Regions from separate parts of the Bacillus arachidis genome, predicted to be linked through region 3. Evidence: riboswitches for the same ligand, from Rfam matches in the RefSeq annotation. Region 3 holds a riboswitch; each other region holds the start of a gene.
The links. A riboswitch is a leader RNA that binds a small molecule or an ion and turns the genes downstream of it on or off. The one in region 3 is predicted to bind S-adenosylmethionine.
Positions count from the first base shown of each region.

Region 1: another riboswitch for S-adenosylmethionine. It lies ahead of QRY57_RS02700 (peptide ABC transporter substrate-binding protein); the one in region 3 lies ahead of QRY57_RS16075 (hypothetical protein).
Region 2: another riboswitch for S-adenosylmethionine. It lies ahead of QRY57_RS21025 (methionine biosynthesis PLP-dependent protein); the one in region 3 lies ahead of QRY57_RS16075 (hypothetical protein).

Region 1 covers NZ_CP127376.1:185,983-189,265, forward strand. Annotated here, with positions in the region: gene QRY57_RS02700 (peptide ABC transporter substrate-binding protein) at 1-1,310, opposite strand, end outside; SAM riboswitch class I at 1,453-1,557, opposite strand; one part of gene QRY57_RS02705 (IS3 family transposase) at 1,740-2,641, opposite strand; one part of gene QRY57_RS02705 (IS3 family transposase) at 2,641-2,899, opposite strand; gene proC (pyrroline-5-carboxylate reductase) at 3,111-3,283, opposite strand, start outside.
Region 2 covers NZ_CP127376.1:3,758,259-3,761,541, reverse strand. Annotated here, with positions in the region: gene metC (cystathionine beta-lyase) at 1-1,003, opposite strand, end outside; gene QRY57_RS21025 (methionine biosynthesis PLP-dependent protein) at 1,000-2,112, opposite strand; SAM riboswitch class I at 2,207-2,319, opposite strand; SAM riboswitch class I at 2,520-2,630, shown strand; gene QRY57_RS21020 (bifunctional homocysteine S-methyltransferase/methylenetetrahydrofolate reductase) at 2,700-3,283, shown strand, end outside.
Region 3 covers NZ_CP127376.1:2,815,542-2,818,824, reverse strand. Annotated here, with positions in the region: gene QRY57_RS16090 (ECF transporter S component) at 1-288, shown strand, start outside; gene QRY57_RS16085 (YwiC-like family protein) at 509-1,231, shown strand; gene QRY57_RS16080 (hypothetical protein) at 1,266-1,457, opposite strand; SAM riboswitch class I at 1,590-1,689, shown strand; partial or broken gene QRY57_RS16075 (hypothetical protein) at 1,733-2,052, shown strand; gene QRY57_RS16070 (NAD(P)H-dependent oxidoreductase) at 2,334-2,909, shown strand; gene QRY57_RS16065 (group-specific protein) at 2,909-3,262, shown strand.

The DNA of each region.
Region 1 (3,283 bases), 2.3 Mb from region 3:
TAATTTCCTTGTAATAATAATGTGACTTGTTGTTTGCGTGGCTGAGGCTTAATACTTACTGTTAATCCTTCTAAATTTTTCTCTAGCTGTTCTTTTAAATATTCACCAGTTTTTTTCGAAAGGTCATTATCGCTTGTTAATAATTCAATTGAAATTTTATCAGAACCTAATTCTTGTTTTGCTTGCTTCCAGGATTTTTGAGCATCTTTTGTATTTTCTTTCGTTAAATTGCCATTCTCCTCACGAAAATCTTTTCCATTTGGTCCCTTTGCAAAATTCTTTGGAACTAGAGAATAGGCAGGAAGAGAGCCATCATTTAAGAGAATATTTACAAATGCCTTTTTATCTATCGATTTATCAATAGCTTGGCGGACATTTATATTTTGTAACGTTTTATTTTTCTGGTTCATACGTACAAATTGTACCCCAACATCAGGACGTTCTTTAAAGTTACTATCTTTACGATATTTATCAACAAGATCAGATGTTAAAGTAAGTCGATCAATTTGTTTTGATTCATATAAGTTAACGGCTGTTGAATGGTCTTTGACAATATTAAAATTAATTTCTTCAAGTTTCACATTATTCTTATCCCAATAGTTGGTGTTTTTCTTGAATTTAAAGCTTTGTTCATGTTTCCAATCACTTAGTGTAAAGGCTCCATTATAGATAAGCTTATTATCTTCTAATGCATATTTATTACCTTGTGATTTAAAGAATTCTTCATTAATTGGTAAGAATGTTGGGAATGCAGTTAAGCTAATAAAGTATGGGACTGGACGCTCTAATTCAACTTCAAAAGTATGATCATTAATTGCTTTTACACCCAGCTGATCAGCCGGAAGCTCTTTACTATTAATTTTTTTTGCATTTTTTATATCAAAGAATAAAAATGCATATTCAGAAGCTGTTGCCGGGTCAACTGCACGTTGCCAAGCAAAAACGAAATCATTCGCTGTGACAGGTGTGCCATTTGACCATTTTGAATTTCGTAAATGAAATGTATATTTTGTCTTATCAGGACTTACCTCATGAGACTTTGCAACGCCAGGAACAGGCTTATTTCCTTCACCAAGGTTATATAAACCTTCAAATACGTTTCTCATTACTTGACTAGAGTCAGTATCTGTAGCGCGTGCAGTGTCCATTGTACGTATTTCTGTGCCAGTGGCTAAGTTCAATATTTGTTTATCAGGAGCTTTATCTTTTGCGTTTGCTCCGTTGGCCTCTTCTTTATAGCTACCGCATCCTGTTAATAAAATACTTGCTCCTAAAACAGATGCAACAGCAGGTACAAAATTTTTTTTCATGTAAAATTCCTCCCTAAATTGTTTGGGTATTAAAAAATGGTTAATGAACAACTTTGAGGGAAAGAAAAATTCCCTCTTTTCTTATCGAGAAAGAGGGAATTTTGTTTACAAGGCACGTACCTGTATATGAACGAAGTCCCTCATTCTATCTTTCAAGCATAATGCTTGCAGGAAGTGGCACAGTATTCAAAGTGAACCTGTTGCCGAGGTTTCAAAGGGCCAGTCCCTCCACCTCTCTTGATACAATGAGTAAACATAATTGTTCGTATTAATTTTTTGTTTCTTTGATTATTCAAAATCTTACACCTTGATGAATTGACTGTCAACGAAATGGAATATAGTTTAAATTTTCAGTTTTTTAAACAAGGACATAAAAAGGAAGAGCACTGTGGTCATATCCCCGTCAAGTAGACAATAATAAAAAGAGTTTTATGCCACGGCCTTTTCCCGATATTCTATCGGGGAAAGGCCGTGAAGTTTTTCTTGGAATCGCTCTTGATTGTAAAATGTGATATATTCTTGGATTGCTCGATAAGCTGTTTCATATGTTTTTGGACGCACTAAATACAACTTCTCTGTTTTTAAATGAGAGAAGAACGATTCAATACATGCATTGTCAAAACAGTTCCCTCGTCTAGAATGACTTCCCTTTATCTTTAATCGTTCTAACTGTTTTGCGTAACTTTTTGATGTATATTGAAATCCTTGATCAGAATGTAGAAGGGTTTTAGTAGTACGCTTGATTCCTTCTAACTGTTCTAATGTAGATAGTACAAGCGCTAAATCGTTTCGATGTGATAACTTCCATGCCACGATTTCATTGTTATACAAATCTAAGACAGCTGACAAATAAGCAAATTCTTCTCCAATTCTTATGTATGTAATATCTGTTACTAATTTTACATGTCTCTTATCCGCATAAAATTCTCGATTCAGATGGTTTTGAAACACAATCGATGCTTTCCTTCCGTAAAAAGGACGTTTTTTCCGAATCATAGAACGGATTCCTAATTCATGCATCAAACGTCTAACGCGTTTGTGATTCATATACATTCCTTCACGAATCAAAGCGCGGGTCATACGTTTGTATCCATAATACGGGTGTTTCCGATGGATAGATAAAATATGCTCTTTATGCCATGTATCTTTTTGACGGCGCAACGCTACATGGGAGCGGTTTTTTCGCCATTTGTAGTAGCCAGCTTTCGATACCTCGGCAATTTGTAATAACCAACGAAGAGGATATAATGTGCGTAGTCTATCGATAATCGAAAAACGTTCTTTCTTTAAGACCATTCCTTCCCGTGTAGATTTGGATTGCGCTTTTTTAAATATTCCACCTGTGCTTTCAAATAAGCATTTTCTTCTTCTATACTATTAAAATGCTTTCGCTTCCATATGCCACGTTGATCTTCAAACGATTGTCCTTTTTCGTAACGTTTCACCCATTCAACAATTTGAGCGTCACTTTTAATTCCTAACTGTGCTCGAATGAATTGTAATGTTTTTCCTTCCTCTAATCGAAGTCGAACGGCTTCTTGTTTTACTTCTTCTGTATATGTTTGAAATGATTGTCCTTTTTTCGCCATAAAAAAATCCCCTCCAGATAAACAGTATTGAGTCCATCATACCAGATGGACTCTTTTTTACTGTCTACCTAAATGGGATAATACCACTGTGTCATTACGCAGTGCTCACGTTTTTAAAGTCGAAATTATCAAGGCCTGGACTAATGCGGTGATTTTCATTTAATGAATTGCTTTCATATCTTCAGTGCTTAACAGCCTTTTCATGTCGTAATTATTTCCCACTAGCTTTTTTGTTTGTTGCTTCAATTGCTTGATGAAGCAATTTCGAAAAATTATATTCATATAAAACTTTTAAGCCCTCTGCAGTTGCACCACCTGGTGTTGTCACTTGTTCACGAAGCATAGCTGGGTCTTGATCCTGTTCTAGCATGGCAGCAGAGCCAG
Region 2 (3,283 bases), 940 kb from region 3:
GATAGGAGAGGATGGATTCTACAGCTCCTAAACTTACTGCAAATACAGGCAGTTTGACTTGGGATAAGAATTGTCGCAAAGCATCTTCAGATTGCAGCGTGAAAGATAAAACAGCACCGGCAGATTGTGCTTGTGACTGTTGTATGTCATAGCCTAGGTGTGATTCTAATCCAGGATAATACACATTCTGAATTTTTGAGTGCTTTTGTAAGTAATGAGCAATTTTATTGGCATTTGTTGCTGAGTGTTCAAGACGTACGTGTAATGTTTTCAAACCACGAAGAACGAGAGAGCAATCTTGTGGTCCTAATATAGCACCAAATGCATTTTGCAAGAAGCCCAGTTTTTTAGCGAGTTCTTCATCTTTAACAACCGCTAACCCAGCTGTAACATCACTATGCCCAGCAATAAACTTTGTCGCGCTGTGGAGTACAACATCCGCTCCGAGTTCAAGTGGTTTTTGAAATAGTGGTGTTAAAAATGTGTTATCAACAAAAGTAAGAGCCCCAGCAGATTTCGCTAATTCACAAACCGCACGAATGTTAGTTACTTTTAATAAAGGATTGGATGGTGTTTCAATGTAAAATACTTTTGTATTCGGTTTAATATTTTGTTTGACTGCCTCTAAATTTGTCATGTCAACGAATGTATGTGAAACACCGTAACGAGAGAGGACCTCTGTTACAATACGATACGTTCCTCCATATACATCTTCTGAAATGAGAACATGATCGCCTTGTGAGAGAAGTAGAAAAGCAGTAGAAATCGCTGCAATTCCAGATGCGAAGGCAAATCCTTTTGTTCCCCCTTCTAATAAAGCAATGATGTCTTCAAGTGCATCACGAGTTGGATTCCCAGAGCGACTGTAGTCGTATTTTCCAAAGGTATCTACATCAAATTGATGAAATGTTGATGTATTATAAATAGGAACGTTAACAGCTCCTGTTTGAGAATCATGTTTATATTGGTTATGAAGTAAGAGTGTATCTAATGAATAACTCATATTCTCACACCTTCTTTTACATGTTTAATAGCTTGTTTCAAGTCTTGAATTAAATCATCTCCGTTTTCAATGCCGACGGAGAAACGGAGGAGACGATTACATACACCACGTGCTGTACGTACTTCCTCTGGGATATCTGCATGTGTTTGTGTTGCTGGATATGTCATTAAACTTTCAACCCCGCCAAGACTTTCTGCAAATGTAATTAATGATAAAGATTGTAAGAAAGAATTTATCCATTTCTCATCGAGAAGACGAAACGAAATCATGCCGCCTCTTCCTGGATAAAAAACATCGGTTACACCCTCTTCGTCGTTTAAATAAGAAACGATTTTCTTTGCGTTTTCTTCATGTTGTTTCATACGAAGAGCCAACGTTTTCATACCACGAATTAATAACCACGAATCAAATGGGCTTAATACAGCACCAGAGGCGTTATGATAGTGGGCAAGTTCTTCGCAAAGTGCCTGACCTTTTGCAACAACAAGGCCACTTAGTACATCATTATGACCACCTAAATACTTTGTCGCACTGTGAAGTACGATGTCTGCGCCTTTCGTCAATGGTTGTTGTATGTAGGGTGTATAAAAAGTATTATCAACAATCAAAAGGACCCCATGTTGTTTTGCAACGGCTGCGACAGCTGCAATGTCGGTTACTTGCATTAATGGATTGGTTGGTGTTTCTATGAAAATAGCTTTTGTTTGAGAAGAGATAGCTTTTTCTATCTGTTTTATAGATTGTGTATCTACGTATCTACATCGAATATTCCATTTTTCTTCATGTTCCGAAAATAAACGATAGGTTCCTCCATATAAATCTTCTGATATGATAAGTTCATCTCCAGAGCGGAATAAGGAAAGAATAAGAAGAACAGCTGCCATTCCAGAGCTACAGGCATAGCCTTGTTGACCTTCTTCTAAATCAGCAATTGCGCGTTCTAAAAGACCGCGTGTTGGATTTCCTGTTCGTGAATAATCAAAACCTGTTGATTTTCCAATTCCTTCATGGCGATAAGCGGTGGAAAAGTAAACGGGTGGGTTAACTGTTCCTGTTGTAGTTTCGCTTCGATTTCCAATTTGGGCTAGTTTTGTTTCGATTGTTGACATGTGAAATGCCTCCTTTATAAAGTGAAAAATTAATCAGCGGGATAAAAATAAAAAAGCCTTCTAAGAAGAAGGCTTTCATGCGAATATAGTCTTCTTCTTATCTTTCAAATTTGTTTACAATTTGCTGGAATTAGCACCTTATTAACGAACGTGTTAATGGTTGCTGAGGTGTCGTAGGGCCAGTCCCTCTACCTCTCTAGATAAGAATAGTTTGTATGAAATTTTATTATGCTTTTTACTTTACAACAAAAGATAATTGAATTGCAACTTAATTTTAAATATTTTTTATTTTTGAATTAATTATATTGACTTTCAGTTTACCCCATGCTAAGTTTATTAGAAAATTAACAAAGATTGTTAAAAGGTACACGTATTTCCTTTAAAAATAGATTAATAATAAAGAAAAACTCTTATTGAGAGCGGTGGAGGGACTGGCCCTGTGAAACCCGGCAACCTTCAAACGAAATGTTTGAAACGGTGCTAATACCTGCAAAACAATTCGTTTTGCATGATAAGAGGAGGATTCATGATGTCCCCCTCTTCAAGGTGAAGAGGGGTTTTTATATTGATAGAAAAGAGGGAGATAGGTGAAAATTCTAGATTTATTATCGAAAGGAATTGTTATTGGTGATGGTGCAATTGGCACATTATTACATTCTCATGGTTTGCAAAGTAGTTTTGAGGAACTAAACTTATCTGATCCAGATCTTATTATATCTATTCATAAACAATATGTAGCTGCTGGAGCAGATCTTATTCAAACAAATACATATGGTGCAAATGAGGCGAAATTGCGTATGTATGGTTTAGAAAACCGGGTCGCCCAAATTAATAAAGCCGCAGTCAAACTTGCAAAAGCGGCTGTGACAGACAAGAATGCAATTTTAGGGACGATTGGTGGTATGAAGCATATCGGAGCCGTCACAACGACTGATATGGAACGAGAGTTTATGCTACTTGAACAGGCCGGGGCATTATTAGAAGAAAAGGTTGATGGATTATTATTAGAAACCTTTTATGATGAATTTGAATTGTTACATGCCGTAAAAGTACTACGAAAACAAACAGATATTCCAATTATTGCACAGCTGGCGCTTCATGAAGCAGGCACAACACAAAATGGAAATGATGTAAATGAAGTATTAAAACAGCTTTTAGATTACGGTGCGAA
Region 3 (3,283 bases):
ATGAGAACGTTATGGGGGAGAGTCATCTATGGATTCATAGCTGGCTTTGTTTTTGGCTGGATTATGAATTTGTGGGGGATACTCGGTTTTTTAGAAGGATTAACATGGAAAGCCTTTATAGCATATTATGCTGCAAGCTTTTACTTTGATTTAGCGCATGCACTCTCAAATGTAATTTTTCTTGTCTTGTTTAGCTCATCGTGGATTAGAATTATTACGAGATTTAAAAAGAAATATGGAATTTTAGATAAAGATAAAGGGCTATTCTCTCAGGAAAACAAGGCATAAGCATATGTTACAAAGCATAAGAATGTAAAGTAGGGTCGCGACTTACATATTCGTTTGCCTCTTTCATGCTTCTTACCATTGGTAGGAAGCATTTTTTTATACATGTTGATTATTATTTTGAAATGTGTCAAAAAATTGTTTTAATGTAGTCCGATTTTTAGATGAGACTTTTTATATAATAGAAAATGAGACATATTTTCAAAGAGGAGATGCCATATTCATGAAGCTAGTTGTTCCAAAGCAGCACGGTGCCTGGGGGATGCTGCTGATTCCGTTTATACTTAGTGTAATACTTGGTAAAGCTACTTTATATCATATTCCACTTTTTATCGCTTGGTTATTTATCTATTTAGCAACGTATCCATTTTTAATGTACATAAAGCAACCTCGAAAGAAAGAATTTATACATGCGGCACTTATTTACTTTACAATCGCATGTGTTTTCGGGAGCGTATCTTTACTGTATGAATGGAAAATACTTCTGTTTGGTGTTACGATGATTCCGCTCTTTATCGTAAATATATACTTTGCTCGACAAAAAAATGAACGAGCCTTAGTAAATGATATTTGTGCAATACTTGCTTTCTGCATAGGCGGTTTACTTAGTTATTATTTTTCGATGAAAACAGTCGATGAAACGGCTTTTGCAATTGCTGGTATTTCTTTTCTATACTTTATAGGTAGTACATTTTATGTGAAAACAATGATTCGTGAAAAGAATAATCCTACTTATCGCTATGTTTCATGGGGCTATCATATTTTCTTAATCATTGCCTCTTTATTGGTAAATCCATGGCTTTCTCTTATATTTATACCGAGCCTAATTCGCGCAATCGTATTGTATGGTAAAAAGATATCTATCTTAAAAGTTGGAGTTTTAGAAATCGTGAATTCTGTATACTTTTTAATTACGACGGCAATACTGTTACAGTATGCCATTTGAGAAATTGCCCATCTAGTAAAGAGATGGGCAATTTTCATTCTTGTTCTAAAACATGAACCGTATGATCACATTTTTGTAATGCATGTTCCACAGCTTGTAAAGACTGTTCGATTCGCTCCCTATTATCGCTCTTTTCAACTGTTTGTATTGCATGTTCCAAACAATTTTTTGCTTCTTGCAACGAATGAAACGAATCTTGAACATATCCACGAGCATTTTTATCCATTATAAATCCCTCCTTTTGTACATACAATTTTAGTATGAGCGCTAGAAAAGAAAATATAACTTCAATGTGGTTACTTTATATGATTTGACAATGAAAATAGAAGTGGCTATTATAAGATATAAAGTGAATATTTTCTTATCCAGAGAGGTGGAGGGACTGGCCCGATGAAACCCAGCAACCGCGATGCAGGTGCTAATTCCAGCAGAACATGATTTGTTCTGGAAGATAAGACGAAGATATATACGTAACTTCTTCTTATCGGAGAGGTTTTTTTATTGCAAAAAAACCGATTCCAAAAATAACAGCATGAGAAGAAAGGGGTTGCAATTGTACTGTGACACTTGAGAAATACGTAAAGCTGCGTAAAGCAGTATATGAATATATGATGGAGCAAGATAAACCAATATCACTATTAGATATTCAAGAGCATATCATCTCGCATCATGAAGGAAAATTCACGAAAAAAATGCTACATCAATTTTATTTATCAAGGCTATTAGACGAGTTGAAACTGGATGGGAAAATTACTTTAGCTGATGATGAATATTCCTATACGAATAAAGGAGTATATTATAAGGCAAGAAAAGGGAGCTAGGCTCTCTTTTTTTATGTTATAATTTATCTGAATTTTTCGACTATGTAGAGTAAAAGACTGCAAAAGCAGTCTGATACAAGGGAATGGTGTTGAGTGTGTAGTGTCAAAAGTTGAATATGCCCTGAAAGAGGCATTTCATTCGGCTAAAAATAAAAAATAGACACCTTCGCCGAGTAGGTGTCAGTCGTTTTGTCATATAGGCTTGCTACTTGACAAGTAATAGAATATCACGCAAACATTTGGAAGTCAAAAGGGAATTTAAGGAAAGGTGTTGTTGAAAGGTGAACATCCTCATCTTATATGCACATCCGAATCCATCTAGTTTCAATGCATCCATTTTAGAACATGTGCAAAAAGGACTGCAAGGAACGAACCATTCTGCTACATTACTTGATCTTTATAAGGAAGCATTTAACCCAGTTCTAACTTTTAATGAAGATAAGAGAAGGCGTGATTTAGTATATGAAGAAGAAACAGAGAAATACAGAAAATTGGTCAAAGAGGCAGATTCTTTTATTTTTATTTATCCAATATGGTGGTGGGGAATGCCCGCTATTATAAAGGGTTTTATTGATCGTGTTTTTGTTGCTGGGTTTGCATATAGATATGAAGATGTAATGCCGAAAGGATTACTTACAGGAAAAACGGCGTGGGTTATTAATACGTTAGATTCGCCCTTATGGTACGTGGCACTCTTATATCGATCGGCTGATTGGGTGATTATGAAAAAAGGTATTTTGCAATTTTGTGGTATACGCCAAATAAAACGTTCTGCCTTTCAATCTGTAAAAACAAGTAAAGCAGCAAAGCGTGAAAAGTGGCTTTTAGAAATACAAGAAAAGGCAAAAAATTTATGATGAAAAAAATAGAAAATATAATGAGATGCTGTAATCGGAATGATGAATTGTTTCGTACGTATGTAACATGTTTACTTCAATTGAAACATCATAATGAAAATTTTAAAAAGGTGTGCCAAGAATTAAGAGCAGATTATTTAGTAAGGGGAATTTGTGAACGGGAAGTTGATGGAATTATTAAGGAAAGTAAAGAATATAAGATGTATGAACTACCTAAAGTATTGAGATGGGATTTTCTACGGAAAAACCCTTCAATGATTGAAAGTGTTTGTACGACGTTCTTTACATATAGAAGATTAAATCTTTCATGTGGAGAATGGATAAATGTAATAAGGTGTATAGAAAACAATTGATTTATATAAAATTTATTATGT